3 regions of the Lysinibacillus sp. C5.1 genome follow, and region 1 is predicted to be linked to each of the others. Evidence: riboswitches for the same ligand, from Rfam matches in the RefSeq annotation. Region 1 holds a riboswitch; each other region holds the start of a gene.

What was found. Region 1 has a riboswitch for lysine ahead of I5435_RS16455 (aspartate kinase). Riboswitches for the same ligand answer to the same signal wherever they lie in the genome.
Positions count from the first base shown of each region.
Region 2: another riboswitch for lysine. It lies ahead of I5435_RS01165 (amino acid permease); the one in region 1 lies ahead of I5435_RS16455 (aspartate kinase).
Region 3: another riboswitch for lysine. It lies ahead of I5435_RS11240 (transporter substrate-binding domain-containing protein); the one in region 1 lies ahead of I5435_RS16455 (aspartate kinase).

Region 1 is NZ_CP066226.1:3,357,382-3,367,868, reverse strand. It holds gene I5435_RS16490 (AMP-binding protein) at 1-219, shown strand, start outside; gene I5435_RS16485 (fatty acid metabolism transcriptional regulator FadR) at 456-1,037, shown strand; gene I5435_RS16480 (enoyl-CoA hydratase) at 1,052-1,825, shown strand; gene I5435_RS16475 (electron transfer flavoprotein subunit beta/FixA family protein) at 1,936-2,709, shown strand; gene I5435_RS16470 (electron transfer flavoprotein subunit alpha/FixB family protein) at 2,761-3,738, shown strand; gene trxA (thioredoxin) at 3,920-4,231, shown strand; gene uvrC (excinuclease ABC subunit UvrC) at 4,388-6,178, shown strand; lysine riboswitch at 6,315-6,492, shown strand; gene I5435_RS16455 (aspartate kinase) at 6,596-7,825, shown strand; gene I5435_RS16450 (YslB family protein) at 7,923-8,357, opposite strand; gene I5435_RS16445 (succinate dehydrogenase cytochrome b558 subunit) at 8,630-9,238, shown strand; gene sdhA (succinate dehydrogenase flavoprotein subunit) at 9,306-10,487, shown strand, end outside.
Region 2 is NZ_CP066226.1:231,949-242,435, forward strand. It holds rRNA gene I5435_RS01040 (23S ribosomal RNA) at 1-2,785, shown strand, start outside; rRNA gene rrf (5S ribosomal RNA) at 2,852-2,967, shown strand; tRNA gene I5435_RS01050 (tRNA-Val) at 2,981-3,056, shown strand; tRNA gene I5435_RS01055 (tRNA-Met) at 3,083-3,157, shown strand; tRNA gene I5435_RS01060 (tRNA-Asp) at 3,169-3,241, shown strand; tRNA gene I5435_RS01065 (tRNA-Thr) at 3,253-3,328, shown strand; tRNA gene I5435_RS01070 (tRNA-Tyr) at 3,335-3,418, shown strand; tRNA gene I5435_RS01075 (tRNA-Trp) at 3,433-3,506, shown strand; tRNA gene I5435_RS01080 (tRNA-His) at 3,543-3,618, shown strand; tRNA gene I5435_RS01085 (tRNA-Gln) at 3,630-3,704, shown strand; tRNA gene I5435_RS01090 (tRNA-Lys) at 3,720-3,792, shown strand; tRNA gene I5435_RS01095 (tRNA-Leu) at 3,801-3,882, shown strand; tRNA gene I5435_RS01100 (tRNA-Gly) at 3,934-4,008, shown strand; tRNA gene I5435_RS01105 (tRNA-Leu) at 4,014-4,102, shown strand; tRNA gene I5435_RS01110 (tRNA-Arg) at 4,116-4,192, shown strand; tRNA gene I5435_RS01115 (tRNA-Pro) at 4,202-4,278, shown strand; tRNA gene I5435_RS01120 (tRNA-Ala) at 4,293-4,368, shown strand; tRNA gene I5435_RS01125 (tRNA-Ser) at 4,384-4,476, shown strand; tRNA gene I5435_RS01130 (tRNA-Phe) at 4,483-4,555, shown strand; tRNA gene I5435_RS01135 (tRNA-Gly) at 4,564-4,637, shown strand; tRNA gene I5435_RS01140 (tRNA-Ile) at 4,642-4,715, shown strand; tRNA gene I5435_RS01145 (tRNA-Asn) at 4,728-4,804, shown strand; tRNA gene I5435_RS01150 (tRNA-Glu) at 4,806-4,877, shown strand; gene I5435_RS01155 (nitric oxide synthase oxygenase) at 5,101-6,147, shown strand; gene I5435_RS01160 (CynX/NimT family MFS transporter) at 6,190-7,395, opposite strand; lysine riboswitch at 7,574-7,749, shown strand; gene I5435_RS01165 (amino acid permease) at 7,833-9,296, shown strand; gene I5435_RS01170 (Nramp family divalent metal transporter) at 9,453-10,487, opposite strand, start outside.
Region 3 is NZ_CP066226.1:2,317,592-2,328,078, reverse strand. It holds gene I5435_RS11250 (amino acid ABC transporter ATP-binding protein) at 1-402, opposite strand, end outside; gene I5435_RS11245 (amino acid ABC transporter permease) at 416-1,141, opposite strand; gene I5435_RS11240 (transporter substrate-binding domain-containing protein) at 1,426-2,280, opposite strand; lysine riboswitch at 2,400-2,585, opposite strand; gene odhB (2-oxoglutarate dehydrogenase complex dihydrolipoyllysine-residue succinyltransferase) at 2,961-4,205, opposite strand; gene I5435_RS11230 (2-oxoglutarate dehydrogenase E1 component) at 4,297-7,119, opposite strand; gene I5435_RS11225 (sensor histidine kinase) at 7,352-8,737, opposite strand; gene I5435_RS11220 (response regulator transcription factor) at 8,734-9,411, opposite strand; gene I5435_RS11215 (diguanylate cyclase domain-containing protein) at 9,510-10,487, opposite strand, start outside.

The sequences.
Region 1 (10,487 bases):
CGAGGAGAAACAGTAAAAGCATATATTGTATTAAAAGAAGGATATTCGATTACTGAAGACGAATTAAATAAATACTGTCGTCAGCACTTGGCTGCTTTTAAAGTGCCACGCATTTATGAATTCCGAGATGAACTACCAAAAACAGCTGTTGGAAAAATTTTGCGTCGTTCCTTAGTGGATGAAGAAAAAACAAAATTAGCGAATAAAGAAGCAAAATAACTACGTGTGAAAGTATTGACAAGCGCGAGTGTAAAATATAATATGAAAATATGAATGAATAACCATTCATATTTTCATATTTTTTTGTTTCTATTGACCACGCCCTATTTAGCTAGGATGGACCGCTCAAATTTTTGTATCGGGAACTTCAGCACTTATTAGTACTGATTGGCAAATAAGCAAAGTGCCACAGATGGAAATGGGCGTGCGTATGTTTTTTAGGTGGTGATATAAAGATGAAACGAGATAAGCCAAAATATAAGCAAATTATTGATGCAGCTGTCTTCGTTATTGCAGAAAATGGGTATCACCAAGCGCAAGTATCGAAGATCGCAAAACAAGCTGGGGTGGCTGACGGAACGATCTATTTATATTTTAAAAATAAAGAAGATATATTAATTTCTGTCTTTAATGAAAAAATGGCTGTTTTTGTAGAGTCATTACAAGATATAATAGAAAATGGAAGCACGTCGAAAGACAAACTTTCACGCATGATTGAAAATCATTTTAATGTTCTAGCTACAGATCGATCATTAGCGACTGTGACTCAATTAGAACTTCGTCAATCAAATAAAGATTTACGTCAAAAGATCAATGCAGTATTAAGAGATTACTTGCAATTGCTTGATCAGATTCTAATTGAAGGTATGGTTACTGGTGAGTTCAATCAAACGATGGATGTACGTTTGGCACGTCAAATGGTATTTGGCACAATTGACGAAACGATTACATCGTGGGTGATGAATGACTATCGATATGATTTGATAGAACAGGTTCCGAAAGTTCAGGCATTAATCCTGAACGGCATTAAAGCTTAAAAGGATGTGGAGAAATGGAATTTCTAAGTTGGAAAGTAGAAGATGGAGTAGCAATTATTACGATTGCACGTCCTCCAGCAAACGCATTATCTCGTGGAATCATTGCAGAAGTAGATGCTGTGCTAGATGCCGTAGAAAACGATGACGCTGTACGTGTCCTTGTACTTCATGGTGAAGGCCGTTTCTTCTCAGCGGGTGCAGACATTAAGGAATTTACTGAAGTAGAGTCTGGAGATGAATTTACGAAGCTTGCAGGCAATGGGCAACAAGTATTTGAACGTGTTGAAACGTTCTCTAAACCTGTTATTGCAGCAATCCACGGTGCGGCACTTGGCGGTGGTCTAGAACTAGCAATGAGTTGCCATATGCGCTTTGTAACAGAATCTGCGAAATTAGGGTTGCCTGAATTACAACTAGGTCTTATTCCAGGCTTTGGTGGCACACAACGTTTACCGCGTTATGTGGGGGTAGCAAAAGCAGCGGAAATGATGTTTACAAGCGAACCTATTTCAGGGGCAGAAGCTGTGCAGTGGGGCTTAGCGAACCGTGCATTTACCGATGAATCATTACTTGAGGAAACACTAAAGGTTGCTAAAAAAATTGCTAAAAAGAGCCCAATCGCTTTGAAAGAAGCAATTCAAGCATTGCAATATGCGAAGCCGGCTTCATTCTATGAAGGTATGGAGGCAGAAGCTAAATCCTTTGGTACGGTTTTTGTATCAGCAGATGCTAAAGAAGGTATTCAAGCATTTATCGAAAAACGCGAGCCTGTGTTTACTGGCAAATAGTTTTCCATCAGTGTAGGTAACGACTGAAAGGGGAGTTTATCTACGTTGAAAATATATAATATTTACAAGTTTACTTGGAAATCAAAAAACGTTGCAGGGGGTATGAATATATGAATATTTTTGCATTAATTAAACGTACGTTTGATACAGAAGAAAAAATCGTTGTGTCAGGTGGTAAAATCCAAGAGGATGGCGCTGAATTCATTATTAATCCTTATGATGAATATGCAATTGAGGAAGCAATCCAAGTTCGTGACGCAGCTGGTGGTAAAGTAACAGTTGTCACAATTGGTGGCGAAGATGCGGAGAAACAATTACGTACAGCGTTAGCAATGGGTGCTGACGAAGCGGTTCTTATTAATACAGAAGATGATCTAGATGAATTAGATCAAAATGCAGCTGCTTACATTTTAGCTGAGTACTTAAAAGATAAAGAGGCGGACTTAATTTTAACAGGCAATGTGGCAATTGACGGCGGTTCTGGTCAAGTAGGTCCACGCGTTGCTGATTTATTGGGCATTAACTATGTAACAACAATTACAAATCTTGAAATCGATGGCACATCTGCAAAAATCGTGCGCGATATCGAAGGGGATTCAGAAGTAATTGAAACATCTTTACCACTTTTAGTAACTGCACAACAAGGTTTAAATGAGCCGCGTTACCCATCATTACCAGGCATCATGAAAGCGAAGAAGAAACCGCTTGCAGAGCTTGAATTAGATGATTTAGATATCGATGAAGATGATGTTGAGGTAAAAGTAGAAACGGTGGATATTTACTTGCCAGCTCAAAAAGCAGCAGGTCGTATTTTAGAAGGCGAACTTTCTGCTCAAGCAAAAGAGCTAGTCAACTTACTTCATTCAGAAGCGAAAGTAGTTTAAGTCATTTGTTAACGCAAATCGAATCTTAAAGGGTAACGGAGGGAATATACTATGTCAAAAAAAGTATTAGTATTAGGTGAAGTTCGTGAAGGAAGCTTACGTAATGTATCTTTCGAGGCAATTGCAGCAGCAAAACAAATCGCTGATGGCGGCGAAGTTGTAGGGGTACTTTTAGGAGATGCGGTTGCAGGGTTAGCAAGTGCATTATTCGAGCATGGGGCAGATCGTGTTGTGACAGTGGAGCATCCGCATTTAAAACAATATACATCAGATGGCTATGGACAAGCTTTATTAGCTGTTATCGAGCAAGAAAATCCAACAGGCATCGTATTTGGTCATACAGCTAATGGTAAAGATTTATCGCCTAAAATTGCGAGTAAATTACAAGCAGGACTTGTTTCTGACGTCACTTCTATTGAAGGTGCCGGTGACGATGCAGTATTCATCCGTCCAATTTATTCGGGTAAGGCTTTTGAAAAGGTAAAAGTAAAAGATGGCGTAGTGTTAGTTTCAATCCGTCCAAATAATATTGCACCTTTAGAAAAAGCACCAGGTAAAACAGGTGATGTATCATCTATTACAGTTGATATTACAAATTTACGTTCAATCATTAAAGAGGTCGTACGTAAATCTTCAGAAGGCGTAGATCTTTCAGAAGCTAAAGTGGTAGTAGCAGGTGGTCGTGGTGTTAAATCAGAGGAAGGCTTCGAACCGCTAAAAGAATTAGCAGATTTACTTGGTGGTGCAGTTGGTGCATCTCGTGGAGCATGCGATGCTGAGTATTGTGATTATTCATTACAAATCGGTCAAACAGGTAAGGTTGTGACACCAGACCTTTACATCGCAGCAGGTATTTCTGGGGCTATCCAACATTTAGCGGGTATGTCAAACTCAAAAGTCATTGTAGCGATTAATAAAGATCCTGAGGCAAATATCTTTAAAGTAGCAGACTACGGTATCGTAGGCGATTTATTCGAAGTGATTCCATTGCTAATTGAAGAATTTAAAGCGTTAAAAGTGAACGCATAAGCTAGGGGTCTTCCCTAGCTTTTTTAATGCTTGAGAGAAGAAAAAATGGGGAATAGTAAAATAGGGGAACAGGATGCCGATTGTACGTAAAGCCTAAATTAGACATTGCAGGCAGATTGTTCGCTCAACATAAATTAACCATGCTATACTACAAACATAGTAAGTTTAAGGAGGATTTCAAATGGCAATTGTACATGCAACAGATGCGACGTTCCAAGATGATATTAAAGAAGGCTTAGTATTAGTCGACTTTTGGGCTGCTTGGTGTGGACCATGTAAAATGATTGGACCAGTTCTTGAAGAAATGGATGCTGCGGGTAGTGCTGCTAAAATCGTCAAAGTTGACGTAGATAACAACCAAGGTACTGCTGCACAATACCAAATCATGTCTATTCCTTCACTGCTTTTATTCAAAAATGGTGAATTAGTAGACAAAACTGTTGGTTTCCAACCAAAAGAAGCATTAGAAGCTTTCATCGCAAAACATGCTTAATTTGTAAAAAAGAGCTGAGCCATCTTTAGATGTGCTCAGCTTTTTTTCGTTATATAATAAAAGAGAAGCAACCGTTAAATGGTGATATTTGATATCCGTTTAGGCATCGCAAATGGCACTTTTATTTAGCATCAAAAAAAAGGGGGCAGGTAGGCGATGAATGATTTAATTAAACGAAAGCTTGATATTTTACCAGATCAGCCTGGCTGCTATTTGATGAAAGATCGACAAGGGACAATTATTTATGTAGGTAAGGCAAAGGTGCTAAAAAATCGAGTGCGCTCCTATTTTACAGGAACACACGAAGGCAAAACACAACGCCTTGTTGGCGAAATTGAAGATTTTGAGTATATTGTGACTTCATCTAATTTGGAGGCACTTATTTTAGAGTTGAACCTTATAAAGCTACACGATCCTAAATACAATATCATGCTTACGGATGATAAAACATATCCGTATTTAAAAATTACGAACGAGAAACATCCACGACTTATTACAACACGTAAAGTAAAAAAAGATAAGGCAAAATATTTTGGTCCTTATCCAAATGCGTATGCAGCAAGTGAGACGAAAAAGCTGCTTGATAGACTTTATCCGCTGCGAAAATGTGTGCAATTACCAACCAAGGTTTGCTTGTACTATCATATGGGACAGTGCTTAGCTCCATGTGTAAAGGATATTGATGCTCACATCTATCACGATATGATTGAAGATATGACGAAGTTCTTAAATGGCGGTGTTGAGGCAGTAAAAAAAGAACTTGAGGACAAGATGCTAGTCGCGGCAGAGCAACTAGAATTCGAGCGAGCAAAGGAGTTCCGCGATCAAATTGCACATATTGAGACGGTTATGCAAAAACAAAAAATCGTGTCTAGTGATACGACCAATCGCGATGTCTTTGGTTATGCGGTTGAAAAAGGTTGGATGTGTGTGCAAGTGTTTTTCGTTCGTCAAGGCAAGTTAATTGAACGGGATGTCTCCATTTTCCCAATTTATCAGGACGTGGAGGAAGAATTTTTAACGTTTGTCGGACGCTTTTATGAAAAGCTAGAGCATATTAAACCGAAAGAAATTTTCATTCCACAGGCTATTGATGCGGCAATTTTAACCGAATTATTAGGGGTTAAAGTACTGACACCGAAGCGAGGGCAAAAGAAAGAGCTAGTTGATTTGGCTATGAAAAATGCGGAAATTGCTGTGGCTGCTAAATTCCAATTGATTGAGCGACAAGAAGAACGTACAATTGGCGCATGCGAGGCACTAGGCGAAGCAATAGGCATTTCAGCACCATTGCGCATTGAAGCATTCGATAATAGCCATATGCATGGTACGGATGCGGTATCAGCAATGGTTGTTTTTATTGATGGTAAACCGGCAAAGAAAGAATATCGTAAATACAAAACACGAACAGCCGCAAAACATGACGATTACGGGGCAATGCAGGAAGTGATACGCCGCCGTTACACGAGGGTATTAAAAGAAGGCTTGCCATTGCCCGATTTAGTGCTAATAGATGGCGGTAAAGGACAGATGGAAGTGGCACGAGAAGTGTTGGAAGATGAACTTGGTCTTGTTATTCCAATCGCTGGTTTAGCAAAAGATGATAAGCATAATACATCTCAGCTCTTATTCGGAGATCCGCCTGATGTTATCGCATTAAAACGAACGAGTGATGGCTTTTATTTACTTCAACGTATTCAGGATGAAGTGCACCGTTTTGCTATTACATTCCTACGGCAACAACATGAAAAAAATGCGATTCAATCTGTACTCGATGGCATTGAAGGTGTTGGACCGAAACGAAAGCAACAGCTATTGAAGCATTTTGGCTCAGTTAAAAAGATTCGTGAGGCGAGTGAGCTTGCCCTTCAAGAAGCAGGAATGCCTGCAAACTTAGCGAACATTATTTACACTTATTTTCAGCAGCAGACGTTGTCAAAGGATTAGACATATGCTAATGTTGGAATAGAACATAGCAATGGTAATACCATTATGTTCTAACAATCCTTGTATGAACGATTGTGCAATAAAGCATAATAACGAAGTATTTTCATAAAAGGTAAAATTACATTTCACTATTTTAAGTGATGATAGAGGTGCAAGGTTCAATAGTAGCACATCGAAGGATGGACAAATCCAGTGATGATGTGTGAAAGGGGAGCTTGCCGAAGTGAAGTATCGTTGTTCCGAAACTTTGCTGGTTTTGCATTTAACAGATGTAGGACTGTCGAATCTTGACGTTTCGGAGAGCTATCACACATGCGCAAGCTATTTTATTGTACATGTTGCAGGCAGCTTTCACGTTATGTGAGGGCTGCCTTTTTGCTGTTCTAGAAACGAATCTAAAAAAGGAGAATGATGAAAATGGCAAGTATTGTATTGAAATTTGGTGGACCTGCAATCGCCTCAACAGAGCGGATTCAGGAGGTCGCTAAAATTGCAATGGCAAAAAAAGAGCGTGGCTATGATGTAGTAGTAGTGACAGCAGCGATGGGCCGTACAGCTAAAGACTTAACGAAAATGGTACGTGCATTATCAGATGATGCCTCTAAGCGTGAGATGGATGTACTGTTATCGACGAGCTCGCAACTATCAAGTGCACTATTTGCGATTGCTTTGCAAGAGGCCGGTTATGATGCAGTGTCATTAACTGGCTGGCAAGCTGGTGTGCAGACAGATGCAAAGCATTTTAATGCACGTATTGATCAAATCGATGTTCGTCGCATGCAAGAGCATATGACACAAGGACAAATTGTTGTTATTGCTGGGGAACAAGGGATGAATACTGCCAACAATATTACAACACTTGGAAAGGGTGGAGCAGAAACGACAGCAGTAGCCATTGCAGCAGCATTAGATGCAGAGCGTGTTGAGATTTATACAAATGTCGATGGTGTCTATACAGCTGATCCAAGTCATATTGAAAAAGCGAGAAAGTTACAGGAGATTTCCTATGATGAAATGTTGGAACTTTCGCATTTAGGATCACATATTCTACATCCACGTGCAGTGGAGTTAGCAAAAAAATTTCAAATCCCGGTGATTATTCGTTCAAGTGTAGTGGATACAGTAGGTACTTTATTGAAGGAGGAAGTTGAAATGGAGAAAAATTTAATTGTACGTGGTGTTGCTTTCGAAGCAGATATTATTCGTTTAACAATTGGCTATGATACATATTCAACTGCATCGTTAGCAGATATGTTTGCGATACTGGCAGAAAACCGCATTAATGTTGATATTATTGTTCAAGCTATTATTGAAGGTGTGAAACCATCTGTATCCTTTACCATTTTAAAAGAGGAATTTGCTGAAGCTTTACGAGTGTTAGAAAATAGTAAATTGTCACTTGGTTTTAGCTTTGCCGATTTTGAAATCGGCTTAGCGAAAGTGTCGATTATTGGATCTGGGATGGCATCGAATCCTGGAGTAGCTGCCAGAATGTTTGATCGCTTACGTCGAGAGGATATTCCAGTAAAAATGGTGAGTACGTCGGAAATTAAAGTCTCTGTTGTTGTGCCGCAAGACGAAATGATTCGAGCTGCTAATGCATTACATGAGGAGTTTAATTTAGAAGAAGAAATTCACAAACAGTAACTACTATATAAAATGATAAAAGGCATCAAGAGTAACATCTTGTTGCCTTTTGTCCCCACGTATAAGGTTTGTTCTAACAAAAGAATCCTTTAAACGTTTATTCATTTGTTATTGTATTCATAATACGTTCTTTAACATCCCATTTGACTGTAAACGTGACAAGCTGTTGTTTTTCACGCTTCTCATCATAACATTCAGTCAAGTAACCTTTTACTTGCTGAATTTGTTCAGCAATAAAGCCTGCTTCAAGTCTAAAGCTACGATTTTGAATTTGTAAAAGGGTTGGTTCATTCATTAAATGGAAAATGCGCCCATCTTTAGACTCCTTTGTCAATACTAGAGTACCCCAGCACGCATCTGCGAAAAATGCGATAAGTTCATCTTGACTTTTACAAGGAAACTTCCGTGCAAGCTCCTTGCCAGCCCAATATAGTACGTCATCCTCATGTTTACCAAGTATTGAAGATAGGACATGATCACGAATTAACTCATATCCAAATGATGAGATAGTATTAGATGGATTATTTAACATAGAAATCCTTCTTTCTTAGAATTTTCTTATAATTTAGCACCAATAAAGTAATGATAGATTTTTCGAGAAGAAACGACACGTTATGTACTAGATTGCTTCTTTAATAAGGTCTAGCAAAAACTCTATGTTACCTTGACGCTCGTAGCTCTTGAGAGTACAATAAACATGTCATAATATTGTACCATGATGAAATACACAGTCAATGGAGTATCATTTACAAAATGATGACTTCTTTTGTTGTGCTATTTTAAGTACTAAGGGGGGTAACAGTCTTGTCGAAAGATCGAGAGTTTTTATGGCGTCGCTTACATTCTCTACTTGGGATCATTCCAGTAGGTCTGTTTTTAACGATGCACCTATTCATTAACTTTACAGCAACAGGCGGAGCAGAAAGTTACAATGATGCTACCGCAGTAATGGAAAAAATTCCATTTCTTATCCTAGTTGAGTGGATTGTCATCTACATTCCATTAATGTTCCACGCATTTTATGGTGTGTTCATTGCATTCACAGCTACACCAAATACAGGGCGTTTCAGCACATACCGTAACTGGATGTTCTCATTACAACGCTTCACAGGTGTATTTTTAGTAATTTTCATTGCATGGCATATTTTCCAAACTCGTATTCAAAAAGCGCTTGGTACACACGTTGATTACGACATGATGGCAAATATCGTTGCAAATCCATTTATGCTTGGATTCTACATTGTTGGTATTTTATCAGCAACTTTCCACTTAACAAATGGTTTGTGGTCATTCTTAGTAAGCTGGGGTATTACACAATCACCACAGTCTCAAAAGATTGCTACTTATGTAACAAACGTTCTTTTCGTAATTCTAAGTGTAGTTGGTGTGGCTGCTATTTTAGCTTTCGTATAATTCAATAGAAGCTACTATAAGAGTACATGCAATCATTGCAATTTTTTAAGAGGAGTGAGAAATAATCATGGCGAAAAGCAAAATAATTGTTGTCGGCGGCGGTTTAGCTGGTCTGATGGCAACGATTAAAGCAGCTGAAGTTGGTACTGAAGTTGATTTATTCTCATTAGTTCCTGTAAAACGCTCACACTCTGTATGTGCGCAAGGCGGAATTAATGGTGCCGTAAATACAAAAGGTGAAGGGGATTCTCCTTGGATTCACTTTGATGATACAGTATATGGTGGGGATTTCTTAGCGAACCAACCACCAGTTAAAGGTATGTGTGATGCTGCCCCTGGTATTATTCACTTAATGGACCGTATGGGTGTAATGTTCAACCGTACACCAGAAGGTTTACTTGATTTCCGCCGTTTCGGTGGTACGTTAATGCACCGTACAGCATTCTCAGGTGCTACAACTGGTCAGCAATTACTATACGCGTTGGACGAGCAAGTTCGTTCTCACGAAGTAGCTGGTTTAGTTAACAAATATGAACACTGGGAATTCCTTGGTGTTGTTATCGATGATGACGGCGTTTGCCGCGGTATCGTTGCACAAAATATGCGTACAGAAGAAATTCAATCATTCCGTGCAGACGCTGTTATTATGGCGACTGGTGGCCCTGGTATTATCTTCGGTAAAACAACAAACTCTGTTATTAACACAGGTTCTGCTGCTTCTATCGTATACCAACAAGGTGCTTCATACGCGAATGGTGAGTTCATTCAAATTCACCCAACAGCGATTCCTGGGGACGACAAAAACCGTCTAATGTCAGAATCTGCTCGTGGTGAAGGTGGCCGTATTTGGACATATAAAGACGGTAAACCTTGGTACTTCTTAGAAGAAAAATACCCTGCATATGGTAACTTAGTACCACGTGATATCGCAACACGTGAAATTTTCGACGTTTGTGTAAACCAAAAACTTGGTATCAACGGCGAAAACATGGTGTACCTAGATCTTTCTCATAAAGATCCACATGAATTAGATGTAAAACTTGGTGGTATCATTGAAATCTACGAAAAATTCGTAGGTGATGACCCACGTAAATTACCAATGAAAATTTTCCCTGCAGTTCACTACTCAATGGGTGGATTATGGGTTGACTACAACCAAATGACTGAAATTCCTGGTCTATTCGCAGCGGGTGAATGTGATTACTCTCAACATGGTGCAAACCGTCTTGGTGCTAACTCATTATTATCT
Region 2 (10,487 bases), 1.6 Mb from region 1:
CGTAGTATCTTGACGTGAATACATAGCGTCTTGAAGGCAGACCCAGGGAACTGAAACATCTAAGTACCTGGAGGAAGAGAAAGAAAAATCGATTCCCTGAGTAGCGGCGAGCGAAACGGGAAGAGCCCAAACCAAGAGGCTTGCCTCTTGGGGTTGTAGGACACTCTATACGGAGTTACAAAGGAATGAGTTAGATGAAGCGACTTGGAAAGGTCCGCCAGAGCAGGTAAAAGCCCTGTAGTCGAAAGTTCGTTCCCTCCAGAGTGGATCCTGAGTACGGCGGAACACGTGAAATTCCGTCGGAATCCGGGAGGACCATCTCCCAAGGCTAAATACTACCTAGTGACCGATAGTGAACCAGTACCGTGAGGGAAAGGTGAAAAGCACCCCGGAAGGGGAGTGAAAGAGATCCTGAAACCGTGTGCCTACAAGTAGTTAGAGCCCGTTAATGGGTGATAGCGTGCCTTTTGTAGAATGAACCGGCGAGTTACGATTACGTGCGAGGTTAAGCTTTAGAAGGCGGAGCCGCAGCGAAAGCGAGTCTGAATAGGGCGAATTAGTACGTGGTCGTAGACCCGAAACCAGGTGATCTACCCATGTCCAGGGTGAAGGTGAGGTAACACTTACTGGAGGCCCGAACCCACGCACGTTGAAAAGTGCGGGGATGAGGTGTGGGTAGCGGAGAAATTCCAATCGAACTTGGAGATAGCTGGTTCTCTCCGAAATAGCTTTAGGGCTAGCCTCGTGATGAGAATACTGGAGGTAGAGCACTGTTTGGACTAGGGGGCCATCCCGGTTTACCGAATTCAGACAAACTCCGAATGCCAGATATTTATACACGGGAGTCAGACTGCGAGTGATAAGATCCGTAGTCAAAAGGGAAACAGCCCAGACCACCAGCTAAGGTCCCAAAGTAATCGTTAAGTGGAAAAGGATGTGGCGTTGCACAGACAACCAGGATGTTGGCTTAGAAGCAGCCATCATTTAAAGAGTGCGTAATAGCTCACTGGTCGAGTGACGCTGCGCCGAAAATGTATCGGGGCTAAACGATTCACCGAAGCTGTGGATTGACATCTACGATGTCAGTGGTAGGAGAGCGTTCTAAGTGCGTTGAAGTCAGACCGGAAGGACTGGTGGAGCGCTTAGAAGTGAGAATGCCGGTATGAGTAGCGAAAGACGGGTGAGAATCCCGTCCACCGTATGACTAAGGTTTCCTGAGGAAGGCTCGTCCGCTCAGGGTTAGTCGGGACCTAAGCCGAGGCCGATAGGCGTAGGCGATGGACAACAGGTTGATATTCCTGTACCACCTCCTCACCGTTTGAGAAATGGGGGGACGCAGTAGGATAGGGTAAGCGCGCCGTTGGTTGTGCGCGTCCAAGCAGTAAGGCGTGTGTGTAGGCAAATCCGCACACTGTAACGTTGAGCTGTGATGGCGAGTCCGTATGGACGAAGTTCCTGATTTCACACTGCCAAGAAAAGCCTCTATCGAGGTGAGAGGTGCCCGTACCGCAAACCGACACAGGTAGTCGAGGAGAGAATCCTAAGGTGTGCGAGAGAACTCTCGTTAAGGAACTCGGCAAAATGACCCCGTAACTTCGGGAGAAGGGGTGCTCTTGAGCGTGCAAGCGCATGAGAGCCGCAGTGAATAGGCCCAGGCGACTGTTTAGCAAAAACACAGGTCTCTGCAAAACCGTAAGGTGACGTATAGGGGCTGACGCCTGCCCGGTGCTGGAAGGTTAAGAGGAGTGGTTAGCGCAAGCGAAGCTGCGAATTGAAGCCCCAGTAAACGGCGGCCGTAACTATAACGGTCCTAAGGTAGCGAAATTCCTTGTCGGGTAAGTTCCGACCCGCACGAAAGGCGTAACGATCTGGGCACTGTCTCAACGAGAGACTCGGTGAAATTATAGTACCTGTGAAGATGCAGGTTACCCGCGACAGGACGGAAAGACCCCGTGGAGCTTTACTGTAGCCTGATATTGAATTTTGGTACAACTTGTACAGGATAGGTAGGAGCCAGAGATCTCGGAGCGCCAGCTTCGAAGGAGGCGTCGGTGGGATACTACCCTGGTTGTATTGAAATTCTAACCCATGCCCCTTAGCGGGGCAGGAGACAGTGTCAGGCGGACAGTTTGACTGGGGCGGTCGCCTCCTAAAAGGTAACGGAGGCGCCCAAAGGTTCCCTCAGAATGGTTGGAAATCATTCGTAGAGTGTAAAGGCACAAGGGAGCTTGACTGCGAGACCTACAAGTCGAGCAGGGTCGAAAGACGGGCTTAGTGATCCGGTGGTTCCGCATGGAAGGGCCATCGCTCAACGGATAAAAGCTACCCCGGGGATAACAGGCTTATCTCCCCCAAGAGTCCACATCGACGGGGAGGTTTGGCACCTCGATGTCGGCTCATCGCATCCTGGGGCTGTAGTCGGTCCCAAGGGTTGGGCTGTTCGCCCATTAAAGCGGTACGCGAGCTGGGTTCAGAACGTCGTGAGACAGTTCGGTCCCTATCCGTCGTGGGCGTAGGAAATTTGAGAGGAGCTGTCCTTAGTACGAGAGGACCGGGATGGACACACCGCTGGTGTACCAGTTGTCTTGCCAAAGGCATCGCTGGGTAGCTATGTGTGGACGGGATAAGTGCTGAAAGCATCTAAGCATGAAGCCCCCCTCAAGATGAGATTTCCCATTACGCAAGTAAGTAAGATCCCTCAAAGACGATGAGGTAGATAGGTTCGAGGTGGAAGTGTGGTGACACATGGAGCTGACGAATACTAATCGATCGAGGACTTAACCAAAAAGTTTGAAACATTCAATGAACGTTTATCCAGTTTTGAGAGAACGAGTTCTTTCAACTGAATAAGTGAAGTGATGATGGCAAAGAGGTCACACCCGTTCCCATACCGAACACGGAAGTTAAGCTCTTTAGCGCCGATGGTAGTTGGGGGCTTCCCCCTGTGAGAGTAGGACGTCGCTTCGCTTATTTTTTATGTGGAGGATTAGCTCAGCTGGGAGAGCATCTGCCTTACAAGCAGAGGGTCGGCGGTTCGAGCCCGTCATCCTCCACCATTTATTTATTATGAAAGTACTATTATCGCGGGGTGGAGCAGTGGTAGCTCGTCGGGCTCATAACCCGAAGGTCACAGGTTCAAATCCTGTCTCCGCAACCAAATAAAATTAAGGTCCCGTGGTGTAGCGGTTAACATGCCTGCCTGTCACGCAGGAGATCGCCGGTTCGATCCCGGTCGGGACCGTCCTTATTTGTGCCGGTGTAGCTCAGTTGGTAGAGCAACTGACTTGTAATCAGTAGGTCGTGGGTTCGACTCCTATCGCCGGCACCATCCCTTGGAGGGGTAGCGAAGTGGCTAAACGCGGCGGACTGTAAATCCGCTCCTTAGGGTTCGGCGGTTCGAATCCGTCCCCCTCCACCAGCTCTTTATTCAATAGGGGCATAGTTCAACGGTAGAATAGAGGTCTCCAAAACCTTTGGTGTGGGTTCGATTCCTACTGCCCCTGCCAAATTTTTTAGGTTAGACTACTGTTATATTACATATGGCGGTTGTGGCGAAGTGGTTAACGCATCGGATTGTGGTTCCGACATTCGTGGGTTCGATTCCCATCAGTCGCCCCATAATAAAATATTGGGGTATAGCCAAGCGGTAAGGCAACGGATTTTGATTCCGTCATGCCTAGGTTCGAATCCTAGTACCCCAGCCATTTATTTCTTAATATGAGCCATTAGCTCAGTTGGTAGAGCATCTGACTTTTAATCAGAGGGTCGAAGGTTCGAGTCCTTCATGGCTCATCATATTTGCGGGTGTGGCGGAATTGGCAGACGCACTAGACTTAGGATCTAGCGCCGCAAGGCGTGGGGGTTCGACTCCCTTCACCCGCATCATCTATATTTCAAATTTATAATTGCCAGGATAAATAATCTTATGCACATGCGGAAGTAGTTCAGTGGTAGAACACCACCTTGCCAAGGTGGGGGTCGCGAGTTCGAACCTCGTCTTCCGCTCCAAATGTGCCGGGGTGGCGGAACTGGCAGACGCACAGGACTTAAAATCCTGCGGTAGGTGACTACCGTGCCGGTTCGATTCCGGCCCTCGGCACCATTTTTAATATTTAGCGCCCGTAGCTCAATTGGATAGAGCGTCTGACTACGGATCAGAAGGTTGTGGGTTCGACTCCTGCCGGGCGCGCCAATAAATGAACGGAATGTAGCTCAGCTTGGTAGAGCACTTGGTTTGGGACCAAGGGGTCGTAGGTTCGAATCCTGTCATTCCGACCATCTTTTTAACAAATGGGGCCTTAGCTCAGCTGGGAGAGCGCCTGCCTTGCACGCAGGAGGTCAGCGGTTCGATCCCGCTAGGCTCCACCATAATTGTTTCATTCCGGAGGTATACCCAAGTCTGGCTGAAGGGATCGGTCTTGAAAACCGACAGGCGGGTAACACCGCGCGGGGGTTCGAATCCCTCTACCTCCTCCATTTTCCGGGTCAGTAGCTCAGTTGGTAGAGCATTAGATTGAAGCTCTAAGTGTCGGCGGTTCGATTCCGTCCTGACCCATCATTTTTGCGGGTGTAGTTTAATGGTAAAACCTCAGCCTTCCAAGCTGATGTCGTGAGTTCGATTCTCATCACCCGCTCCAAGAGGGGCCTATAGCTCAGCTGGTTAGAGCGCACGCCTGATAAGCGTGAGGTCGATGGTTCGAGTCCATTTAGGCCCATTTTAAAATTATTCCGAAGTAGCTCAGTTGGTAGTAGCACCTGACTGTTAATCAGGTTGTCGCAGGTTCGAGTCCTGCCTTCGGAGCCACGGCCCCTTGGTCAAGCGGTTAAGACACCGCCCTTTCACGGCGGTAACACGGGTTCGAATCCCGTAGGGGTCATCAAGCATGTAGCAAATTTTGCTACATGCTTTTTTTTGTTTTTTAAGCATTTAATTATTGTCATTAAGGCATTAAGTATTGTGTAAATCATCTAACTTTTAATTTGCCGTTTTAAATTTGAACAAAGTATTTCATATATAAAAGATGTATGTTTTCTTACGGATTTTTTCGTGGTGAATTGTATGCTGTTCATCTAATATGGGGATAGATGGAGGAAAACGATATGAATTTACAAGAGATACAACGTTTTTTAGCACTTTATCAATTGGAACAAAATGAGTCGGAACAATGGCTTACAAATAGATTACAGCAAGTTGCCACAGAGGGAGCATATATTCCTACAACGGAAGAGCTTACTTTTGGCGCAAGAGTAGCATGGCGTAATAGTAATAAATGTATTGGGAGATTATTTTGGCAATCACTTCATGTTGAGGATGCTCGTGAGGTTTTAGATGAGCATGCTATTTTTGAGAAATTACTTCACCATATTCGATATGCAACAAATGGCGGTAAGATTCGTCCGACTATAACGGTATTTGCCTCTGATAGAGTAAAAATATGGAATCACCAGCTTATACGTTATGCAGGTTATGAAACAGAAGCAGGGATTATTGGTGATTCCCATTCGGTGCCATTTACAAAAGTGTGCGAGTCACTTGGCTGGCAGGGAGCAAGAACAGCATTTGATGTGCTACCACTTGTGATCCAAGTAGATGGCCGTAAACCGCAATGGTTTCCAATCCCAAGTGGTGATGTATTAGAAGTTGCGATTCGTCACCCTGAACATCCTAAGGTAGAAGAACTAGGAATGAAGTGGTATGCGGTGCCAATTATATCGAGCATGCGCTTTCAAATGGCGGGTATTGACTTTCAGGCAGCCCCCTTTAATGGCTGGTATATGGGGACAGAAATTGGGGCGCGGAATTTAGCTGATCATGACCGTTATGATATGTTACCGAAGATAGCAGAAATTTTTAATCTTGATACAACAAAGCAAGCATCTCTTTGGCGTGATCGTGCGCTAGTAGAATTAAATATTGCTGTTCTTCATTCCTTTAAAGAAGATGGCGTAAGTATTGTTGATCATCATACCGCAGCACAGCAATTTAAGCTATTTGAAGAAGCAGAGCACAAGGCAGGGCGCGATTTAACAGGCAACTGGACTTGGTTGATTCCACCATTGTCGCCTGCAACGACACATATTTTCCATAAACCGTATGTAAATGTCTATCATACACCTAATTATTTTTACCAAAAACCCCCATACTAATGATGAAGAGGCAGCTCATTGTAGAAAATGAACTGCCTCTTATTAATTGATATATTCATTTTTAGAAGCTCTAAATGAACAGAAGAAGAGTAGAGCTGTAACGGCAACAAATAGCCACCCAGCGATATCCCAGCCGCCAAATAAATCATGTAAATAGCCAAATAAAATTGGACCAACTGCGGCTAATAAATAACCTAATGATTGTGCAAAGCCAGATAAATCTGCCGCCTCAAAAGCCGTACGTGTACGTAATGTAAAGAACATCATGGCAAGTGCAAATGAAGCTCCACCTGCTAAACCAAGCAATATCATCCATAACACAGCAAGACTAGTCCATTCCATCACAACGCCTGTAAAACCGATGACATAAAATGCTGTAAACATTAAAACGAGTGGACGCTGAGATGTCATTTTGCTAGCAATGATAGGCACAACTAATGCCATAGGCACTTGTGAGATTTGCATGATGGAAAACATCCAACCCGCACGATCAGCGGCTACGCCTTGTGCAATATAAATTTCAGGAATCCAAGCTGCGGTAGTATAAAATAATAACGATTGTAGCCCCATTGCCCCAGTAACTGCCCAAGTAACTGGTGATTTCCACAATGGTATACGCGCTTTTGTAGAGACTACAGTTGGCTCAGGTTTATTAAACTTTAATTGGGGTAACCAAATCACAATTGTTAATATGACTAGCGCTAGAGCAATAGCAAGTGCACCTTGCCAGCCCAGTACTGCATTCGCTATAGGATAGCTAATACCAGCACCGATTCCCGCTGTTAAATTCATAGACATTGTAAAAAACGCCATTAGTAAGCCAACATGATATGGAAATTTTAATTTTAGTAGACCTGGAATAAGGACGTTACCGAATGAAATGGCGACACCAATAATCATTGTACCAAGTACGAGTAATCCCGTTGTCCCAAGTGAACGCAGGACAATTCCTACTGCTAATAAAATTGTTGATAAAAATAGTGTTAGTTCAAGTCCGAGTTTTCTTGCAACTACTGGTGCAAAAGGGGATACTATTGCGAATGCAAGTAATGGTATCGTTGTAAGGAAGCCTGCAAGTACATTGGATATACCAAGATCTTCACGTATAAAGGATATAATTGGACCTACAACTGTTAAGGGCATACGTAATGTAGATGCTAGAAAAATTACACCGATGACCAACAGTAGGGTTGTTCCCTTCCAGTTAATCTTTTTGCTAGGATAAGTAGATTGTTCGTTCGTTGTCAAAACTTGTACCTCCCTGATAGAACAATTATAATTCGAACCACTATAACACTTTATCACACTATTAAAAATAGTAGAAAATTCATAAAATACGGAACATTAATGGTTTTATTGAAATGTCTAAGGTCGTATGTTAAACTAAGAGACATCATAAATTTAATAATTATATGCCTCATGTTTGTATTGAGGTAGAGGTCGCGGTATTTATGAGTACGCTAATGGAAATGACAAGCATTAAAGATGTTAGCTGAAAGGAAATATCGCCGAAGTGTGAGGGGACTTGAAAACCTCATGCTGGGGCTGTCTCCGAAAGGAACAGAACTGTCACGTTGGACAACGTGTTGCGCTATCATTTTGAAGAAACAGAGGATTTACTTAGCCATCACAACGTTCATGTGATGGCATTTTTTTGCCTCTTATAAAAGGAAGGAAGCTTTAACGTGAGTGAGATAAAAGTTAATCAGCTCGGCCATAAAGCACCGAAGCTGAAAAAAGAATTAAAAAGCCGTCATATTACGATGATTTCATTAGGCGGTACAATTGGGACTGGGCTATTTTTAGCAAGCGGTGGCGCTATTGCACAGGCTGGACCAGGTGGTGCACTACTTGCTTACGCATTAATCGGTATAATGGTGTACTTTTTAATGACTAGCTTGGGCGAAATGGCAGCCTATATGCCGTCATCGGGTTCATTTAGTACGTATGCAACAAAATTCGTAGATCCTGCACTTGGCTTTGCCCTTGGTTGGAACTACTGGTATAACTGGGCGATCACAATTGCAGCAGAAATTGCAGCTGTTTCGCTAATTATGAAATATTGGTTTCCTGATAGCTCCTCTGCACTATGGACAGTAGTATTTATTGTGATTGTACTAACATTCAATTTACTATCTGTTAGAAGCTATGGTGAAAGTGAATATTGGTTTGCCATGATAAAAGTGGCGACTGTTATTGTTTTTATTATCGTCAGCCTATTGATGATTTTTGGGATTTTAGGAGGGCAAGCACCGGTTGGTTTCACGAATTTCTTTATAAGTGATGGTCCATTCCATGGTGGCTTCCTTGCAACATTCGGTATATTTTTAGCAGCTGGTTTCTCGTTCCAAGGAACAGAATTATTAGGTATCACTGCTGGAGAAACGGATGACCCTGGAAAGAATATTCCAAAGGCTGTAAAATCTGTCTTCTGGCGTATTATTTTATTTTATATTTTAGCTATTGCGGCGATTGGGATGTTGATTCCATTTACGGATTCGCGTTTATTATCTGAAGATATTGCGGTATCTCCATTTACATTAGTATTCGATCGCTTAGGCATTGCTTTTGCTGCCTCATTAATGAATGCAATTATTTTAACTGCAATGTTGTCTGCAGGTAACTCTGGTTTATATGCATCATCCCGCATGTTATGGCAATTAGCGGTAGATGGACATGCACCTAAAATTTTCACAAAATTAAGCCGTCGTGGCATTCCAATTTATGCATTACTGCTTACATTGGCAGTAGGCTGTCTAGCATTTTTAGCATCATTTTTTGGTGATGGCGTTGTCTATATGTGGCTTCTAAACGCTTCTGGGATGTCAGGCTTCATTGCATGGCTTGGTATTGCCTTTAGCCATTATCGCTTCCGTCGAGCGTTTGAAGCACAAGGGCTGGATCCGAAATTACTACCATACAAGGCAAAGCTATATCCATTTGGTCCGCTCTTTGCTTTCACCGTATGTATGATTGTTGTCATTGGCCAAAACTATACAGCATTCACGGGTGATTCAATTGACTGGTATGGCGTGCTTGTTTCATATATTGGTATCCCACTCTTTGTTATACTGTGGCTAGGCTATAAAATAAAACATAAAACAAAAATGATTCCACTACAAAAATGCGATTTAAAAGTGGAAAAATAATAATGAGAACTGTCCTAAATGTTAGGGCAGTTTTTATTTTTGTTGTACACATCTATTTGACAATGAACCTCGCAGTAACAGCTAATTGTCATAGCAAAAAGTGTTAAAGTGACGCAGTCGCTTTAACACTTTTTCTATTATTTCATCTTTATTTTATTAAGCAAATAGCGTTTCCCATAATAGGTAAATATTTAACGCTACGACGATGACAACGACACACCAGCCAAGAATTGTTGTGATACGGTGATTGACGAGGCTACCCATAATGTCCTTTTTACTTGTGAACATCACAAGCGGGATAAGCGCAAAGGCAATACCGAATGACAGGATGACTTGGCTTAATACAAGCGCATAGGTTGCATTGACGCCAGATGCAATAATGACCAATGGTGGAATCATTGTAATGGCTCTGCGCAAATAGAGAGGAATTCTACGCTGGATAAAGCCTTGCATGACAACATCTCCTGCTAGTGTACCGACTGAAGAACTTGCAAGTCCTGCAATAAGAAGACCAAGGCCGAAAGAAACGGCTGCCATAGGGCCAAGTGCATCTCGTAATCCGTTATAGGCAATGTCTAAATCCTCAACTACTAATCCTTGCGTATGGAACACCGCTGCTGCAATAATCAGCATGCTCATATTAATCGCGCCGGCAATAATCATTGCAATTACAATATCAATAAACTCGAAACGGAAAATACGTCGTTTTTCATTATCATTACGACCAATAACGCGATTTTGTGTTAAAGAAGAATGTAAATAGATTGCATGCGGCATAACAGTAGCTCCTAAAATACCTGTTGCAAGTAATAGGGAATCGACTCCATCGAAATGTGGTGTCAGCATTCCGAGTGTCACTTCACCCCAATTTGGTTGGGCTAAAAATGTCTGGAACGCAAATGCGAGCACTACAATTAGCACCATACCAGAAATACCAGCTTCGAAGGCTCTAAAACCTCTGCGTTGTAGCTCTAAAATGGCGAATGAGCCGACTGCCGTAATTAGTGCCGCTGGTAGCATTGGGATGTTAAATAATAAATATAGACCGAGGGCAGCACCGATAAACTCTGCAAGATCAGTTGCGATAATTACAAGTTCAGCCTGTATCCATAAAAATATTGAAGTTTTTTTAGAAAAGTTCTCTCTTGCTATTTCCGGCAAATTCTTTCCTGTTGCAATGCCAAGTTTTGC
Region 3 (10,487 bases), 1.0 Mb from region 1:
AGCATTGACGTATTGATCCATACCGACGATTTTCAGATATTTCAAGGCTGTTTTCTCTGCTTCATCTTTTGAACGTTTGAGCACCTTTACTTGCCCTACTGTACAATTTTTTAACACATTATGATTGTTAAATAAATTAAACTGTTGGAAAACCATTCCTAAATGGGTACGATAAGCTTTAATATTATGCTTTTCGTTTAAAATATTTTCCCCTTTATAAATAATTTCGCCACCATTTGGCGTTTCAAGTAAATTAATGCAACGTAAGAGTGTTGATTTACCGGAACCTGATGAACCGATTAAGCATACAACCTCTCCTTTTTCTACTTTAAAATTCACATCTTTCAACACTTGGTTACGTCCAAATGATTTACTTAAATGCTCTATTTGAATGATTGCCATTTGTTCGTCCTCCTTAGTCAATTTCCTTTAATTCTTTTTGATAAGCATCCGGTCCATCAAGGCGTTTTTCAACGTATAATAATATTCTTGATGCCGTAAATGTCATGATAAAGTACAGCACACATGCAACAAAGAATGATTCGAAATAGCGGAAGTTATTACCTGATATTGATTTCGTTTGGAAAAATAGTTCCGTTACGCCAATCACACTTAAAACAGCCGTATCTTTAATATTCATAATTAATTGGTTGCCTGTCGCCGGTAAAATATTACGCGCAACTTGTGGTAATACGACATACATCATTATTTGTACATGTCCCATCCCAATAGCAGAAGCAGCTTCGTACTGTCCTTTATCAATGGAAACAATCCCTCCACGAACAATTTCTGCCATATAAGCACCTGTATTAAGCGAAACGACTAAAATACCTGCCGTAATAAAGTGCATATCAATCCCAAAAGCAATATCTAGTCCGTAAAATACTACCATTGCTTGTACAATCATTGGTGTACCACGGAAAAATTCTACATAGCATGTCAGTATAAAATTAACACATTTTAATACATAATATTTTATACCCTTTTTACGTACTGGAATGGTATGCATAATCCCAATAAAAAATCCGATAAATGCACCAATGACTGTACTGATAATTGAAATAAGTAATGTATAATACGCACCTCGTAAAAACATTTGCCAGTTGTTTTCTATTATAGAAATGATCCAATCTAAACTCATGATGTTCCTCCTAACAACGCGTTGTTGCTTGATATCAAATATGCCTTAGCGAAATCATCTCTTCATTTGAATGATGTTGCTTTATTCAAATTATGTGATACACACCATAGACATGAGCATTTATCAGAAGGTGCTACCCTTCTATATAAACGAAAATGATTGAGGCTGCACCGCTTAATAAAAATCCTTTTTATTTCCAAGGATTCATACTTTTATATCAAAAAATAGCATACTAGAAATACTTCCAGTATACTATTTTCCATTTTGGCGCAACCTCAACGAAATTACTGTGCTGCAGGTTGTTGAAGAATTGCTTCTTCCATAATTTTTTGGCGATCATCTTCTGAAATACCTTTTAGGATTTCATTGATTTTATCTAGACTTGCATCACCTTTACGTAAACCAACTGCAATTGAAGTATTTGAAATATCTGTATCAAAGCCTTCTTCGAATGATACAAATGTAAATTTGTCATTCGCTGCTGCAGCGGAAATACCTTCTGGACGCTCTGCTACATAACCATCAATTTTGCCTGCTTCTAAAGCGACACGCATTGCAGAGAAATTCTCCATTGCTGTCTGTTTTACTACGCCTTTAATTTGATCAATTACATTGTAGTTAGACGTATTTAACTGTGAAGTAACTTTTGCACCTGAGAAATCTTGAATAGATTTTGCATCTTCGTATTTACTACCTTTTTTAATTACCATGACGAAATCAGAAGTATAGTAGTTTTCTGTAAAATCAATTGTTTGTTTACGTTCTTTAGTTGGGGACATCCCCGCTACAATCGCATCAATTTTTTTGGATTGTAGTGCTGGAACTAAACCATCCCATTCCATTTTGACAATAACTAATTCTTTTCCTAAACCTTCAGCAATCTTTTTCGCCATTTGTACATCATAGCCGCCTGCATATTCTGCATTATCAGCAATTTTTACTGCACCATTTGAATCATCTTGCTGTGTCCAGTTAAATGGAGGATAACCTGCTTCCATACCTATGCGGAATTCTCCACCTGTTTCTTCTTTCGCCGCATCACCTGATGCTTTGTCTTCCGATTTGTCTCCAGCACCACAAGCTGCTAACAAAATCGCTGTCATTGCCGTTAACATAAATAGCAACCATTTTCTTTTCATCTAAAACTCCCCTTTTCTGTAAAAAAAATAAAGCAACTGTACAAAAAAAGACCTAAGTTTTGAACTTAGGTCTTACCTTTTATTGACAGTTGCCCAAATCCTCACTATAATTTCCATCATTCTGAGATAGCACAACCTAGTAAACTGGAATTAGATTTACTAGGACAGTCCTGCACTTATTCACTGCAGACCCAGCATAAAAGTACGAGCTCCTTTTATACTTCGGCGATATTTCCTTCTCCATTACGTCTTCGCTTGCTTTAACTCAGCAATGGACTAATAAATACCGCGCCTCTACCTCACATAGATAACAGTGAGGTTTGTTTATTTAATTGATATTTAGATATTACTATAAAGCTAGTCTATTCGTCAAGATAGTTTTATCATTTTTCTGACTAATGACAAAATTAGGTTATTATCCTTCTAAAATCCATAAATTACATCTAAGAAAGTAGAAGTGTTGTAATTATTATTTAATATTTTTCCATAAAATATTATCATGTTCAATACTACCGGCAATACAAAAGATTCAGTATTTCTCTACATTTAAAGGCCTTTAGACCAATTGTATAAGGCGAAATTTCGTCTATTCCTTGAGAACCGAAGCTTCCCTATACAGGGACAACAAAAAGCCCTGCAAACCGTTAAATTTGCAGGGCTTGAACACATATTTTTCTATATTAAGAATTTAATAATAAATCTTCTGGATTTTCAAGTAATTCTTTAACTGTTTTAAGGAAGCCTACAGAATCTTTACCATCGATAATGCGGTGGTCATAAGATAGTGCTAAGTACATCATAGGACGAATTTCTACTTCACCGTTCACTTCTACTGGACGTTTTTTAATTGAGTGCATACCTAAAATAGCAGCTTGAGTACCGTTCATAATAGGTGTTGACATTAATGAACCGAATACACCACCATTTGTAATCGTGAATGAACCGCCTTGAAGATCAGCGATACCTAATTTTTTATCGCGAGCTTTTTTAGCTAAATCTGCAATTGAATCTTCAATTTCAGCAAAGTTTTTACGGTCAGCATCGCGAACAACTGGTACTACTAAACCTTCTTCAGTTGATACAGCTACACCAATATCAAAGAAGTTATTTAAGTGAATTTCATCGCCAACGATTTGAGCATTCACATATGGGTATTTTTTAAGTGCAGCCACTACTGCTTTTGTGAAGAATGACATGAAACCAAGCTTAGAGCCTGTTGACTCAAAGAATTGTTCTTTTTTACGTGAACGTAATGCCATTACGTTTGTCATATCTACTTCATTGAATGTTGTAAGCATAGCAGTTGATTGCTTCACTTCTAATAGACGTTTAGCAATTGTTTGACGACGACGGCTCATTTTTTCAATTGTAACACGAGATTCGTCAACAGCTACTACTGCTTTTGGTGCTGCTGGCGCTGCTTGTGGCGCTACTACTGGTGCTGTACCATGAGCTGCAACGTCTTGAACACGTACACGGCCTTGTGGATCTACTGGAGATACAGCTGCAAGGTCAATACCTTTTTCACGAGCAAGTTTACGTGCTGCAGGAGACGCAATGACACGCTCACCTGTAGTTTCTTCTACAACTGGTGCTGGTGTTGGAGCTGCTGCTTGTGGCGCTGCTGGTGTTGGAGCTGCTGCAACTGGTGCTGCAACTGGTGCTGCAGCTGGTGCTGGTGCTGCACCTTCGCCAGCTTCTACAACTGCGATTACTTGACCTACAAGAACAGTATCGCCTTCTTCAGCTAAAATTTGTGTTAGTACGCCAGCTTCTTCAGAGATGATTTCAGCGTTTACTTTATCTGTTTCAAGTTCAACGATAAATTCACCTTTTTCCACGCGGTCGCCCACTTTTTTAACCCACTGTGCAATACTACCTTCTGTAATCGATTCTGCTAATTCAGGGACTTTAATTTCAGCCACTTTCATTTCCTCCTTTGATTAACGTGCATAATGCACATAAAAGGGCTACCGCCTTAGGCAAGTAGCCCAGCTTCCAGTAATGTTGATATGTTTATTTAACTTTAACCGTTTCAGCCACTGCTTCTTCAATGACAGCAGACTGAGCTGCTTTATGAGAATCTGCATCGCCTTCTGAAGTTGAGCTCATTGCAGGACGACCTACATAACGAAGCTTTTTACCTTCAGATAGCTCATATAATGTTTCTAATGCGTAATTCCAAGCACCTTGGTTTTTAGGTTCTTCTTGCACCCATGCAATTTCTTTTACATTTGGATACTTAGCAATAATATCAGCTACTTGCGCTGTTGGGAATGGGTAAAGTTGTTCTACACGCACAATGTGTAAGTGATCGAAGCCTTCTCCATCTTTCACGCGGTCTGCTAAATCGATCATTACTTTACCAGTACCTAATACAATACGCTCAACAGATTCCGTTTTTGTACCTAATCCTGGTTGCTCAATTACTTCTTGGAATGAACCATCTGCTAATTGCTCAGCACTTGCTGCAGCTAATGGATGACGAAGTAAAGATTTTGGTGATACAACAACTAATGGGCGTACACCCTCTGTTTCTAACATTGCTGCTTGACGGCGTAATAAGTGGTAGTAGTTACCTGCATTCGAGCAGTTCGCAACAAACCAGTTATTTTCTGCTGACATTTGTAAATAACGTTCCATACGACTTGAAGAGTGTTCAGGACCTTGACCTTCATAACCATGTGGTAAAAGGATGACAAAGCCTGATTTTTGACCCCATTTAGAACGTGCACCTGAAATGAAGTTATCAAACATCACCTGTGCCATGTTTGCAAAGTCACCAAATTGTGCTTCCCATACAGATAAAACATTGCCTTTTTCTAAATTGTAACCGTATTCAAAGCCTACAACTCCAGCTTCAGTTAATGGAGAGTTGTGAACTGTAAATGAAGCATTTGCACCTGAGATATGGTGAAGTGGTGTAAATACATTGCCGTTATTTTTGTCATGTAACACTAAATGACGTTGTGAGAATGTACCACGTTGCGCATCTTGACCAGTAAAACGAACAGGTGTGCCATCTTGAATAATTGTTGCATATGCTAATGTTTCAGCATGACCCCAGTCAATTTTAGCAGAAGTAAATGCATCGCGACGTTTTTCTAAAATTTTACCTAATTTCTTTTGTGGCTCGAAGTTTTGTTCAAACACTAAAAGTTCTTCGTTTATTGTTTGTAAACGTTCAGCACCTACTGCTGTATCAATTTGTGGGAATTCAATTTTTAATTCTTCTGGCATCTCTATCTGTTTATGTTCATCTTTAGCTGCCATTTCTTTTACATGATCGTAAGCCACTTGCATTTCAGCATAGATTGCTGCATCAAGTGCTGCTACTTCATCAGCAGTAACTAGGCCTTCAGACACTAATTGCGCACCATACAATGTACGAATTGTATCATGTTTTGCAACAAGTTTATATGTTTCTGGATTTGTTACAGTTGGGTCATCTGTTTCATTGTGACCATGTCGACGGTAACCAATTAAGTCAACAATAATATCTTTACCGAATTTTTGGCGATAGTTAGCAGCAAAACGACCTACTTGTGCTACAGCTTCTGGGCTATCTGCATTGACATGTACAACTGGTACTTCGTAACCTTTTGCTGGGTCAGAAGAATAAACAGATGAACGTGAGTCTTGTAGTTCCGTAGTGAAACCAATCATATTGTTCGCAATGATATGAATTGTACCACCAGTTGAGAAACCTTCAGTTTTAGAATAGTTTAACACTTCTGTTACAATCCCTTGACCTGGGAATGCAGCGTCACCATGCACAAGGATACCTAGTCCTTTTGCTGGGTTATGCACAGCTTGCCCTGGCTTAGATGTCTCATCTTGTGTTGCACGAGTAGAACCTAATACTACCGGATTTCCAACTTCTAAGTGTGAAGGGTTATACGCTAGTTTGACATTCATACCTGATTCACGTGTATAAGAAGCACCCATGTGGTATTTCACATCACCAGTCCAACCTTTTGTAATTTCAAGTCGACCGTGCTCTGGCATAAATAAATCGTTTGAAACATGTGCAAAGTCAGAGAACATCATGTCATATGGCTTATTTAAAATATGTGTTAGCACATTTAGACGACCACGGTGTGCCATACCAATACGAACATTTTCTACTTTGTTCGCTTCTACTGTTTTTAAAATTTCATCAAAAAGGACGATTTGAGTATCTAAACCTTCACCTGAGAAACGTTTTTGACCAACAAATGTTTTGTGAATAAATTTCTCAAAGTTCTCAACACGTGTTAAACGGTCTAATAACGCTTTTTTCTCATCTGAAGATAGTGCTTGTTTTAAAGAACCAGATTCAATTTGAGTTTGAATCCAATCACGTTCTTCAGTTACGACAACATGCCCATATTCAAAAGCTATTTTATCTGTATAAACAGATTTTAAATAATCAATTGCATCCTTACCATTTTTCACGCCCGCTGGCACATCTTTGAAGAAGATAGCAGCAGGAATTTCTGCTAAATCCGCAGGACTTAAGTTGAACGCACTTTCTTCAATTTGCGCTGTTTGAAGTGCACGATTTTTCAAAGGATAAATATCTGCTGCTAAATGTCCTTGTGAACGAATTGCATCAGCTAATTTAACAGCTGCCAATACCTTTTTATAATCGCCAGCAGGAGCTGCTGAACCACTTACTACAGCTACATCACCTTCTACTACGACTGGTGCACCAAATTGTTGGAATAATGATACTAACTCCGGTTCTACTTCTTCAGGAGACTGTAAGAATAAGTCGTATTGCTCCATCACATATCCTAAGTTAGGACCAGAGAAAGCTGACCATGGAGAACTTACAGTTGTAACGTTGTTCGACATGAAAAATGACCTCCAAATTTTGCCTATCGGCAGTTCCATTAATTAAATTACAATTAATTATATAATATTTTCCCGCTCATTAAAAGGATGTTTGACACAACTTATCCATAATTTAAAGAACGTTTTTTCCATCTCAATCTTACTACTCTTCACAGAAAATACAACTCTTTTTAGCAAATTAAGCAATTTTTTTCTCGAAGGCTAAAATTCTTAAATAAAGCGTGTATTTTTCTTAATATTTTAGCGGTATCTTCAACAAGAAAACGGTTCCAACATTTACTTCACTCTTGACTTCTATTGAAGCATTATATTTTTCAAGTAACATTTTAGAAATACTTAGCCCTAAGCCTGTACCGCCAATTTGACGATTTCTTGCTTCATCTACACGGTAAAAACGATCAAAAATATAGGGAAGGTTTTTTTCAGCTATTCCAATCCCATTATCTGTTATTTGAAATTCTACTTTTTCACCCTTCACAAAAAGGGAAATATTTACTTCCGGAACTTTTTCACAATAACGAATGGCATTTTCTACTATATTGCGAATTACTTGAGCAAGAGCATTCGGTGTTATAAAGACAGCCCCTATTTCGTCATTTTTCGACAGCGTAATAGTTGCATTCGGGTACAATTTCGCCATTTCACTTATGACACCTTCAATGACCGCGACCGGATTTGCTTCACTGGTGTCATCTTTCTCTTCACGTCGTGCGAGTTCAAGCAACTCTTCAATCATTTTTCGCATCCTAGTAATTTCCGTTAATGATGTATCTATCGATTCTTCTAGAATCACTGGATCATCCTTACCCCACCGCTTGAGTAGTGAGAGATGGCCTTCAATTGCTTGAATAGGTGTCCGCAGTTCGTGAGAAGCATCCGCAACAAATTGCTGCTGTTGAGCAAATGATATTTGTAGCTCATTCATCATTGCATTGTACATTTTCAATAAGTCACCAATTTCATCTTGTGATGAGTAGGATAGCTGTATTGGTTCATTAAAACCTTGGTCCATTACAGTTTTCATTGATGCACGCAATGCATGAAGTGGCTTCGTTAAATAATTCGCTAAATAATACCCAATGGAACCTGAAAGGAACAATGCGCCGACTCCTGCTATAAGCATGGCGGTCAACAAATAACGCATTAAGGATTCAAAACGTGTTAACGGATGAATCACTTGAATATATACTTGAAAAAAACCAAGCTTTATTGGCTCATTGACGACATATGCCTCTTTTTTATCAATGGTCATTTGCACAATTTTCTGCATGGGAGAAAGAGGTGCAGCTTGGGAGGCATTATTAATTCGCAAAATTTCAATACCATCATTATTATATAGTCTAACCGTTTGATCGCGATCAACTATCGATTTTAATAATCCTGTATTTTGCTGGATTTGTTGGATAGATATATTGGGCCCTTGTGATTCTAAAAATGAAGCGACATCATCTCTAGTTCGTTTCACTTTACTAACTTCATCATTTAGTAGCCAAGTATGCAGTGAAACATAGACGACGATACAAATTATAGCGTAGCTAATAAAAATGACCGCACTCGATGTCAACATCCACTTTCTTTGCAAAGAAAGATTGCTGAAATAGGCTTTTATTTTATTCATTCACGCATCACGTATCCTACCCCACGTACGGTTTCGATATAGGCATTTAAATCACCAGGTAGTTTTGTCCTTAGATGACGGATGTATACATCCACCACATTTGTCTCAATATCTGCATCATACCCCCAGACAGAAGTTAATATAAGCTCTCTTGTACATACGCGGTTTTTATGTTCTATTAATAACTTCAACAAATCATATTCGGTTTTTGTAAGATCAAGTCTTTGCCCTTGCACCAATACCTCATATGCATCAATATCGATTTCAATATCTCGAAAACGTAATGTATGACCCACCATTTTTTCATTAGGCTCCACACGGCGTAAAATGGTACGTATACGTGCCAGTAATTCTTCAATGGCAAAAGGCTTCACGATGTAATCATCGGCTCCTGCGTCTAAACCTGCAACTCGATCCATCACTGCATCTCTCGCAGTAAGTAAAATAATGGGTACTTGAGACTGCGTACGAACGCGGCGACAAATCTCAATTCCATTAATCCCCGGCAGCATGACATCTAATAATAGAACATCATAGTTTTCTGTTGTAGCAAGTGCAAGACCTTCCCGCCCATCAAAGGCTACGGTCACATCATAGCTTTCATGCTGTAACTCCAGTTCAACAAAACGAGCGATATGTTTTTCATCTTCTACCAATAGTATTTTTTTAGGCATCTAATCACCTTCTATTTCAATCTAATAACTTCTTTTCTAGCATAACATCATTTAAAAAGCCTGTACCACAAGTAAATACTCGTTTGTACAGACTTATTTTAAAGTGGGCCAGTTATAAATAAATTGTTTTTCCCACTTTCCTTTGCTTTATATAATGCTTGGTCTGCTAAATCCATTAGCTCCTCTAATGTAGTTGCATGGTCTGGATAATAGGCAATTCCTATAGAGGCAGTAGGTGCAAAGAAATGATTTTCGATTGTCCAACCTTTTTTTAATTCATTGCGAATACGGTTAATGATATGCATCATTTGACCTTGCCTTGCTTCAGGTTTACGCGTTAAACCTGTTAAAATAATGATAAATTCGTCCCCACCCATTCGAATAACAAGATCGTGACTACGCACAGAGGTAATTAACACATTACCAAATTTGCGGATAAAATCATCCCCCATATCATGTCCGAATTGATCATTTACATCTTTAAAGTCATCTCCATCAATATATAACATGGCAATACAAGCGTTTTTGGCATGTGCGTCCATCAGTATTTTGGGAAATTCCTTTGTTAGATACCTTCGATTCGGTAGCTGCGTTAAACTATCATGATAAGCAAGATAAAGTAAATCATTTTCTCGTTCTTTACGATGGGTAATTTCACGTGAAACCATAATAATTTGTGAGATTGTTTCGCGTTCTGTATCATGAACGACCGTTACATTTCCTTCTGTCCAAACTGGTGTACCATCTTTCCCTTGAAGCAATAGCTCAAATTGTGTATCAGTCTTCTCTGTAAAATCATTTAGAAACGCTTGCCACGCTGGTTTACTTTGCTCATCAATAATATCACTGTAAAACTGGCCTTGTAATTCAACAAATGCGTAACCTAAATACATTCTGTAAGACGGTGAGGCATAAATAATGATACCATCTTCATTTAAGATGACAATTAAATCATTTGTATTTTCAGTAATTAATCGGAATGTCCGTTCAATATTTTTTAATTCCGTTAACATTCTTTTCTTGTCCGTAATATCATAGTTAATGGATAAATATTGCTCCACTTGGCCAAATTCATT